DNA from 3 places in the Rhizobium sp. 10N427 genome. Region 2 is predicted to be linked to each of the others. Evidence: predicted binding sites of a transcription regulator. Region 2 holds the regulator's gene; each other region holds the start of a gene.
What was found. The regulator LexA, encoded in region 2, represses DNA repair genes until DNA is damaged. The targets are predictions, from matches to a motif close to TGTTCNNNNTGTGTTCNG.

Region 1 (3,219 bases), on a different contig from region 2:
AGCGCGCCGGTCGCCGCCGAGCCAGTCCAGTAGGCTTCGTCAGGATCCGTTAAAATTTTAGCGGCTGCTTGAACGCCTCTCTTACGACTTGTCTGTTATTCCGCGAACATTGGGGTAGCAAACGGGGTGTTTCATGGCCTGGAAGCTTATGCTTGCAAGTGCGGTTGCAATGGCTGCGCGCACGGTGCCGTATGCTGTGGCGATGCCGCGCGGCAAATCCTTCATCGCGCATTCGAGCGACCATCTGCCGATGAAGTCGACGCCGATCAACCCTGACTGGGTGGTCAGCGGTGACCCGCAGGCCCGCACCGCCGAGCACTCGCGCGGCCACGACGAAGCTTCGCTGACGGCAATCTGGGATTGCACCGCCGGTGAATTCCGTTGGTTCTTCGGCTGGGACGAGACGGTGATGATCATCGAAGGAGAGGTCCATATCACCGCCGAAGACGGCACCGAGCGCACACTCCGCGCCGGCGACGTCGCCTTCTTTGCCGGCGGCACCTGGGCCAGCTGGCGGGTCGACAATTACGTCCGCAAGGTTGCCTTCCTGCGCAAGCCTTTCCCGAAGCCGGTGGCGCTCGCCTACCGCCTCCGCAACATGCTGCGCAACACCGGACAGCAGGGCCTCGCGGCCTGAAGAAACCTTGATCGCGATATCACGAAGCCATTGATTGGCCGTTGCGTTCGGCCGTCTTGCGACCTACATCTGTCCGGCATTCAGTGAGGGACGGAAATGGCCAAGATCAAGAACGTAGCGGTCCAGATGGACCATGTTTCGGGCATCAACATCGCAGGCGATTCCACCTTCGCCATGAGTCTCGAGGCACAGACCCGGGGCTACAAGCTCTTTCACTACACGCCGGATCGTCTGAGTTTCCGCGATGGCCAGGTCTTTGCCTCGGTCGAGCCTATGATCCTGCGCGACGTCAAGGGCGACCATTTCGAGCTCGGCGTGCCCGAGCGCATCGATCTCTCGACCATGGATGTCGTCCTGCTGCGTCAGGATCCGCCCTTCGACATGGCCTATATCACCTCCACGCATCTGCTTGAGCGCATCCACCCGAAGACGCTCGTCGTCAACGATCCGGCCTGGGTGCGCAACTCGCCGGAAAAGATTTTCGTCACCGAATTCGCCGATCTGATGCCGAAGACGCTGATCACCAAGGATGCCGCTGAAATCCGCCGCTTCCGCGATGAAATGGGCGATATCATCCTCAAGCCGCTCTACGGCAATGGCGGCGCCGGTGTCTTCCATTCGACCAAGGACGACCGCAACCTCTCCTCGCTGCTCGAAATGTTCGGCCAGCTGTTCCGCGAGCCCTTCATCGCTCAGCAATACCTGCCGGACGTGCGCAAGGGCGACAAGCGGATCATCCTTGTCGATGGCGAGCCTGTCGGCGCCATCAACCGCGTTCCGGCCGAGCATGACAGCCGCTCAAACATGCATGTCGGCGGCCGCGCCGAGGCGACCGAGCTGACCGCGCGCGAGAAGGAAATCTGCAAGCGCATCGGCCCGGCTCTGAAGCAGCGCGGGTTCCTGCTCGTCGGCATCGACGTCATCGGTGACTACATGACGGAGATCAACGTTACCTCTCCGACCGGCTTACGCGAAGTCGCCAAGTTCGGCGGCGCCGATATTGCCAGTCTTCTCTGGGATGCCATCGAGCGCAAGCGTCCCTAAAACGGGTGTTTTGTTCTCATTTTGACGGCCCGATACAACCCGCTGCAACCTGAACGCAGCGGTTGCGGGAATCTGTTCGTTTATTGTTCTTGTTTTATTCTGTTTTCCATGCCAGATTGCAATTGACGGCCATGATGGGTCGTAAAACGCGATGTAGTTGGTTGCGGGGGCAGGGGGCATGGTCGCGCGCGTCAGTACGGTTGCATTTCAGGGCATTGAGGGCGTGCCGGTCGAGGTCCAGGTGATGGTCGCTCCGGGCAAGGTCGGCATGCAGATCGTCGGTCTTCCCGACAAGGCCGTAGCGGAAAGCCGCGAGCGGGTTCAGGCGGCCCTTCATGCGTTGGGGCTGGCGCTTCCGGCCAAGCGGGTCACCGTCAATCTGGCACCCGCCGATCTTCCAAAGGAAGGCTCGCATTTCGATCTGCCGATCGCGCTCGGCCTGATGGCGGCGCTCGGCGCCATTCCGGGCGATGCGCTGGCGGATTATGTCGTGCTCGGCGAACTCAATCTGGATGGCACGATTGCTCCCGTTGCCGGTGCGCTTCCGGCGGCGATCGGTGCCAACGGCCTTGGCAAAGGCCTGATCTGCCCGGCCGACAGTGGCCCGGAAGCGGCATGGGCCGGGGCCGGCCTCGATATTCTGGCGCCGAGAAGCCTGATCGCGCTCGCCAATCATTTCCGCGGCACGCAGGTCCTGTCGCGCCCCGAGCCGTCGATCCGCGCCAACGCCGCCAACCTGCCCGATCTTGCCGATATCAAGGGTCAGGAAAGCGCCAAGCGCGCGCTCGAGGTCGCCGCTGCCGGGAATCATAATCTGCTGATGGTTGGGCCTCCCGGTTCGGGAAAATCGATGCTCGCCGCGCGGCTGCCGTCGATCCTGCCGCCGCTTTCGGCTGCCGAGCTACTCGAGGTCTCGATGATTCACTCGATCGCCGGGCAGCTCTCCGGCGGCAAGCTTTCCGATCGCCGTCCATTCCGCACCCCGCACCACTCAGCGACCATGGCCGCCATGGTCGGCGGCGGTCTGCGGGCGAGGCCCGGTGAGGCGTCGCTTGCCCATCACGGCGTCCTCTTTCTCGATGAGTTTCCGGAATTCTCGCCGCAGGCGCTCGATGCATTGCGTCAGCCGCTGGAAACCGGCGAATGCATCATCGCCCGCGCCAATCACCGTGTTTCCTATCCGGCCAGTATCCAGCTTGTCGCCGCCATGAACCCCTGCCGTTGCGGCATGGCTGGAGAGCCCGGCCACAGCTGCGCCCGCGGGCCGCGCTGCCAGTCCGACTATCAGGGGCGGATCTCCGGCCCGCTGATGGATCGCATTGATATCCGCATCGACGTGCCTGCCGTCTCCGCCACCGACCTCATCCGGCCGATGCCGGCTGAGGCGAGCGGCACGGTGGCGGCCCGCGTTGCGCGGGCGCGAGACTTGCAGGCCGACAGGTTCATCGCTGCAGGTCTCGGCGGCATCGTCACCAACGCGCGCTGCTCGACGGCGCTCATCGAGAAATACGCCGAGCCGGATGCCGGCGGCTTGCAGC
Region 2 (3,219 bases):
GGCAGGCATCTTCTTCGTCGGCTTCCGCAGCGTGCTCAGCCTGTTTCCGGCTGTCGTCCAGGCCTATCCCGTCAAGAAGATCGCCGCAGCCGGTGCGCTTGCCGCCGTCACCGCCTATTTCCTGATCTCGGGCTTCGCCGTCTCCGCCGAACGCGCCTTCATCATGATGGCGATCATGTTGGCCGCAGTCTTCTTCGACCGGCCGTCGATCAGTCTGCGCAACGTAGCCCTATCGGCGCTGGTGATCATTGTCCTCTCGCCCTTGGAGATCATGGGACCAAGCTTCCAGATGTCCTTCGCCGCGACACTGGCCCTCGTCGCGGGCTATGCGCTCTGGAAGGAGAGGCCGGTGCGCGACCGGCCCTTCGCAAAGTTTCGCGCAGTCAGGATGCTGTCTTCCGCCGCGGCGTTCTTCGGTGGCATTCTGCTGACCTCCGTCATCGGCGGCTTCTCGACCGCGTTGTTCTCGGTCGAGCACTTCCACCGGCTGACGGCCTATGGCCTGCCAGCCAATCTCGCTGCCATGCCGATCATCTCCTTCATCATCATGCCGTTCGGCCTCATTGCCATGCTGCTGATGCCCTTCGGCCTCGATGCATGGGCGTGGCAGGTGACGGGCTTCGGGCTCGATCTGGTGATCGCCATCGCCAGGACGGTTGCTTCATGGGGCGGCGATATCGGCGTCGGGCGCCTGGCGTCTTGGTATTTTCCCGCGGCGGTGACAGGTTTCCTGCTGCTGACTTTGCTGCGCAGCCGCATGCGCCATCTAGGCACCGCGATCTTGGTGGCATCGACGACAGCCGCCGCGATGTTGGGAGGTCCTCCGCCGCCGAAAATCGTGATTGCCGAGGACGGGAGCATGGCGGGCATCGTCAGTGACAACGGCCTCGCCACCAATCGCGAGCGGCCACCGGGCTTTATCTTTGATCAATGGAGGCGCGCTCTGGTGATCGATAAGCATTTGTCACCGGCGTTCCCGGCGCTCCCGGATATTCCAACCGCACCGCGCGGTGAAAGGCTGAAACTGACAGAGGCACAGCAGAACGACACCATGAACGCGATCAAGGCCAGTGCGACGGGCGAGCGCTTCTCATGCGTGAAAAAGGCCTGGTGTACGGCGAAGCTCGACAGTGGTTCGATCCTGACCGTGATCGAGAATGCGGCGTTCCTTGGCCCAGCCTGCGACATATCCGATATCGTCGTCACACCGGTTCGCCTGCGCCTCGATACCTGCCGCTCAGGCGCCCTGCTTTTCACCGGGGAGACACTGCGGAAGACAGGCGCTGTCGAGCTTCGTTTCCCCAATGGGATCGCCGAAATCACCACATCATTCGAGGGTCTCGACCGGCCCTGGACCGGCCACCGCGCCTACGATTGGCGCAGCGGCACTTTTGGTGAAAGCGAGACGCTCAGTGATAGCGGCGGATAAGGCCAACGAGCTTGCCCTGAACCTTGACGCGGTCCGGTCCGAAAATACGGGTTTCGTAAGCCGGGTTGGCAGCTTCGAGCGCAATGGATGCACCCTTGCGGCGAAAGCGCTTCAGCGTTGCCTCTTCGTCATCGACGAGAGCAACGACGATATCACCGGCATTGGCGGTATTGGTGTTGCGGATGATGACCGTATCGCCGTCGAAGATGCCGGCCTCGATCATCGAGTCGCCCTTGACCTCAAGAGCATAATGTTCACCGTTTCCGAGCATGTCGGCGGGAACAGTGATGTCGTGTGTGTTCTGCTGGATCGCCGAAATCGGCACACCGGCTGCGATCCGGCCCATGACCGGCACGGAGATCGACGTGTGATTGTCCTCGTTCGCCGGCTTCGGCGGCGCGACGGGCTGCGGCTTGCCAAGGCTGCCTTCGATGACGCTCGGCGAGAAGCCGCGGCGCGGCTGAATGCTCGGGCTGTAGGCTTCCGGAAGCTTGATGACCTCGAGTGCGCGCGCCCTGTTCGGTAGGCGGCGAATGAAGCCACGTTCTTCCAGAGCCGTGATCAGGCGATGGATGCCCGACTTGGAAGCCAGGTCGAGCGCATCCTTCATCTCGTCGAAGGACGGCGGTACGCCGGACTCCTTCATCCGCTCGTGAATGAAGAGGAGAAGCTCCTGTTGTTTGCGCGTCAGCATCGAAGTCTTTCCCCAGATTCGTGAAACAAAGCCAGAACGGACACTATATGTTCCATATGTGTTCCGCAAGTGCCTAAATATTGGTAAAACTTCCGATGATTTTTCGTCGTTTTTGAAAGTTTATTTGCCGCATTGGTGATCCACGCTTGCGCTTTGCCGGGCAGGGCGTGCAAATCTCTGCCGGCTTCACCGGAGGAACCGCCATGACGCATCCGCTCGATCATCTGGTACTGCCCGTGACCCATATCGACGTTGCCCGCGAGCGACTCGGGCGTCTCGGTTTCACCGTCGCGGCCGATGGCCGTCATCCGTTCGGAACGGAGAATGCCTGCGTCTTCTTGGCCGACAAGACCTATCTCGAACCGCTCGGTGTCGCGAGCCAAGCGGAGTGCGACGCGGCAGTCGCGAAGGGCAACAGCTTCGTCGCCCGCGATCAGGCCTTCCGCTTCCGCTGCGGCGATGATGGTTTTTCAGCCATCGTCTTCGGCACCGATGATGCCGATGCGGACAAGGCTTCCTATGACGGCGCGCAGCTCAGCGGCGGTGATATGGTCGAATTCTCGCGGCCGATCGTCATGCCCGACGGAACGCAGGCGACAGGCGCCTTCAAGCTCGCCTTTGCCGCCGATCTCCGGGCACCCGATGTCTTCTTCTTCGCCTGCCAGCGGATCAACGCCTTTCCGGCCGATCGCAAGGCACTGGAAACCCATGCAAACGGCGTCACCGGCATCAGCGAGATTGCCCTGAGCGCTGAGGATCCGCAGGCCTTCGCCGAATTTCTGGAGACGGCCAGCGGTGGAGTGGAGCCTAAGGAGGCGGCACTCGGCCTATCCTTCGAATTGCCGAACGGGAGACTTTCCATCTTCTCGAACGAGGGCATGGAGGCCTATTTCGATGCCGAGCCACTTGTCACCGATAACGGCCTCAGGGCGCGCGCAATCGTCTTTTCGGTCGGTGATCTGGCCGTGACAGCGGCGCATTTGGCTGCTAACGGGATCACCCATGTCAGTATGAACAATCGTCTGCTGGTGAAGCCGGCGCCGGGACAAGGCGCAATCTTTGCCTTCGAGGAGACCCAATGACAAATACCAATGCA
Region 3 (3,219 bases), on a different contig from region 2:
TCGCTGGACGCGGCCTGTTACCGCGCCGCGCAGATGGCAGCGAAAGGCGATATCGAAAATGCCGATCTCTGCTGCCGCCAGATCCTCGCCACCGATCCTTCTCATTCCCAGGCGCTGGCGCTGGCTGAAAGCCTCGAAGCGGCACGGTGCCGGCCTGCTGCGGATGTCGAGCTGGAGGCGTTGATGCGCACCGCGATCGCAGATCACCGTGAGGGCGCCCTGGCGCGCGCCGAATCCGGCTATCGCCGCATCATCGAAGCGGTGCCTGGGCACTTTGCCGCCCTGCATCAGCTGGCGCTCGTGCTGTTGCAGCAGGGCCGCCTCGATGCCGCAAAGTCGTCGATCCTTGAGGCGCTGGCCGCCGGGCCTGGCAATGCGGCCGCCCATTGCACCTGCGGCAATATCCTTGCCGCTCTGTCCGAGGATGCTGCGGCCATCGCCAGCTATGAGCGCGCCATCGCCCTCTCGCCGTCCTATGCCGCGCCCTTCAACAATCGCGGCAATGTTCTGCGCCGGATAGGCCGGCTGGAGGATGCGGCGGAAAGCTATTCGCGAGCCCTCGAACTGGCGCCCGATCACGCCCAGGCGGCGCTGAACAAGGCGGCCGTGCTGGCGCAGATCAACGCGATGGCCGTCGCTTAGCGGTCGCGCTTGCCGCTGCCGAACGTGTAACCGGTCTCGACGGTGTTCTTGCCGAACTTTTCGCGCAGCTTGTCCATCGCCGCTTCAGCGGCGGCGCGGCGGGTCGATTGCTCGTCGATCAGATCGGGCGGATCGGCACGGCCGGGATCGCATAGATCGGAAACGCCGATCCCGATCAGCCGGAATTTTGTGCCGTCGGTCTCCCGTTCAAGCAGCTCAACGCCGGTGCGGAAGATCCGGTCGGCAAGCTGCGTCGGGTCTTCGAGCCGCCTGTTGCGCGTCCGTAGCTTGAAATCCGCAGTCTTCATCTTCAGCACGACGGTATGGCCGGCGATGTCATCCTTCTTCAGCCGCCAGGACACTTTCTCGGAGAGGTTCCGCAGGATCGGCACGAGATCCTCGTGGCGGGAAATGTCTTCGAAGAAGGTGGTTTCCGACGAGACGCTTTTCGCTGCCTCGTTGAGATGCACCTCGCGGTCGTCGATGCCGCGGGAGAGCCGGGCGAGGCGCTGGCCCATGCTGCCATAGCGGCGCATCAGGTCGGTCTCTTCCATCTGCTGCAACTGACCGATCGTCCGGATACCGTCGGCCTCCAGCGTCGCCGCGAAGGCCTTGCCGACGCCCCAGATGGTCGTTACCGGGCGCGGCGCCAGGAACTCGACAGCCTCTTCACGCCCGATGACCGAAAAGCCGCGGGGCTTCTGCAGGTCGGAAGCAACCTTGGCGAGGAACTTGCAGTAGGAAAGCCCGACCGACACGCTGATGCCGATCTCCTTCTCCACCCGCCGTACGAATTTCGCCAGCGTCCGGGCAGGGGGATCGTTGTGCAGGCGCTCGGTGCCGCCGAGTTCCAGGAAGGCCTCGTCGATCGACAGCGGCTGCACCAGCGGCGTCAACTCCTGCATCATCGACCTGACCTCGCGGCCGACCCTGACATATTTCTCCATGTCGGGCCGGATGACGATCGCCTGCGGGCAGGCTTCCAGCGCCTTGAACATCGGCATGGCGGAGCGCACGCCATGAATGCGGGCGATATAGCAGGCGGTGGAAACCACGCCGCGCTTGCCGCCGCCGATGATCACGGGCTTGTCGGCGAGCTCGGGATTGTCGCGTTTTTCGACCGCCGCATAAAAGGCGTCGCAGTCGATATGCGCCAGCGTCAGGCCGTAAAGCTCCTTGTGCCGGACAAGCCGCGGGCTTCCGCAGCTGACACAGCGGCGCGTCTCCGCCTTCTGCTCGGCAAGGCAGTCGCGACAGAAGCCGGGTGTCTTGTCAGGTGCAGCCAAAGTCATCACGGGAACAAATATTGAACATCGCGACATTACGCTCTAAGTTCTTGAGTCTCAAGACAGAGGAGCGCCGTGGCGTTGGATAACAAACGGCATTTTGGGGCCGTTGGATCGATGAAGACAGCGGATCAGCCGCGGCCACTGCCGCCGGAGGCGCCAAAGTGTTCGCCGATATGAACAGATGCCTCCGCCCACCCCTTGATCCGGGCAATGCCTTCCATGGCCGAAGGGGCAAAGCGATGAATGTCCGACTCCGGCATCAGGTGCAGCAGCAGGCAATCCTCGACATGTTCGTGGACGGAATGAAGGTTGCGGACCATGTCGTCGATAAAGGCAACGGGCACGTCCCGCGCACCGTGAAGCGCCTTGACGATCGGCCCCTTGGGCTGCAGCGACGCCAGAAGCGGGTAATGCAGCTCGAAGCGGTCGAGCAATCTGCGGCGCTGGTCGCGATAGACGGGCGGCATGGCCGTCAGGAGCACGATGTCGGCGGTGCCGGAAAGGCGCGCCAGAGTTTCCTCTGCAAGCAGAAGCGGCGCCTGCCACTCTTCCTGCCGCTCGAAAAAGGTTTCGATCAGCCGGCTGACAGTGACTTCGTCAGCCGCTGTCCCGTCCGGCGTTTCGATGTTTCCGTGCAGCTTGAACGATCGCGGCACCAGCCGGTAGCCCTCGCTCTCAAGAAAGCGTTCGAACGGCACGATGAATTGCAGCACGACGTCATCGACGTCGCAGACGATCAGGGGCCGGTCGGCGAGCCGCACATGCGATGTGTCGAGGTGCTCGATCTCGGCCACGGTCAATACTGCCCCGAATCGAGACCGGGCGACGAGAAATGCTGCCAGGCAGCCGTCAGCGCCTCGGGCGGCGTGCCGCTCGCCTGGCAGAAAGCCAAGGCTGTCGGCTCATGCTGCATGACGAAGTCGAGCATGCCGGAAAGGAAGGCCGTATCGTTGATCGCGTTGCGCACCTGGGCCGGTTCAATGCCGGTCAGCGCAAGAAAACGCGAAAACATGTCGGGTTCATTTGCAAGCCAGCCGAGTACGGCGATCGCCGTTTCATGCGGATCCCTGGCCAGTTGTTTAGAGGTCTTGAAGTTGCTTTGCATTTCGCTGGGTAAGTTACCTTTTTTTCAACCAAATACCGGTAGCTTGCCGCTATCGGTTTCGTCGAGCCGCGCGTTCGCAGGTCGCTTCTTGTCAGGCGGACATTTGCAGGGACGGAACATAGGAACGAGCTTGCCATGCCCAAACAGGTGATGATTGTAGAAGATAATGAGCTCAACATGAAG

Region 1: AC1DIJ_RS10750 (YifB family Mg chelatase-like AAA ATPase) is a predicted target of LexA. The motif match lies at 1,755-1,772, and genes of this name have one in related genera.
Region 3: AC1DIJ_RS19405 (DNA polymerase IV) is a predicted target of LexA. The motif match lies at 1,938-1,955, and genes of this name have one in related genera.

What each region holds. Positions count from the first base shown of each region.
Region 1 covers NZ_JBFTID010000004.1:206,268-209,486, reverse strand. Annotated here, with positions in the region: gene AC1DIJ_RS10765 (sn-glycerol-3-phosphate ABC transporter ATP-binding protein UgpC) at 1-33, shown strand, start outside; gene AC1DIJ_RS10760 (cupin domain-containing protein) at 134-637, shown strand; gene gshB (glutathione synthase) at 734-1,681, shown strand; gene AC1DIJ_RS10750 (YifB family Mg chelatase-like AAA ATPase) at 1,860-3,219, shown strand, end outside.
Region 2 covers NZ_JBFTID010000020.1:38,053-41,271, forward strand. Annotated here, with positions in the region: gene AC1DIJ_RS27870 (ComEC/Rec2 family competence protein) at 1-1,429, shown strand, start outside; gene lexA (transcriptional repressor LexA) at 1,410-2,123, opposite strand; gene AC1DIJ_RS27880 (VOC family protein) at 2,327-3,205, shown strand; gene kdsA (3-deoxy-8-phosphooctulonate synthase) at 3,202-3,219, shown strand, end outside.
Region 3 covers NZ_JBFTID010000009.1:51,312-54,530, reverse strand. Annotated here, with positions in the region: gene AC1DIJ_RS19410 (GNAT family N-acetyltransferase) at 1-642, shown strand, start outside; gene AC1DIJ_RS19405 (DNA polymerase IV) at 639-1,934, opposite strand; gene AC1DIJ_RS19400 (hypothetical protein) at 2,060-2,725, opposite strand; gene AC1DIJ_RS19395 (DUF3572 domain-containing protein) at 2,728-3,036, opposite strand; gene AC1DIJ_RS19390 (response regulator) at 3,172-3,219, shown strand, end outside.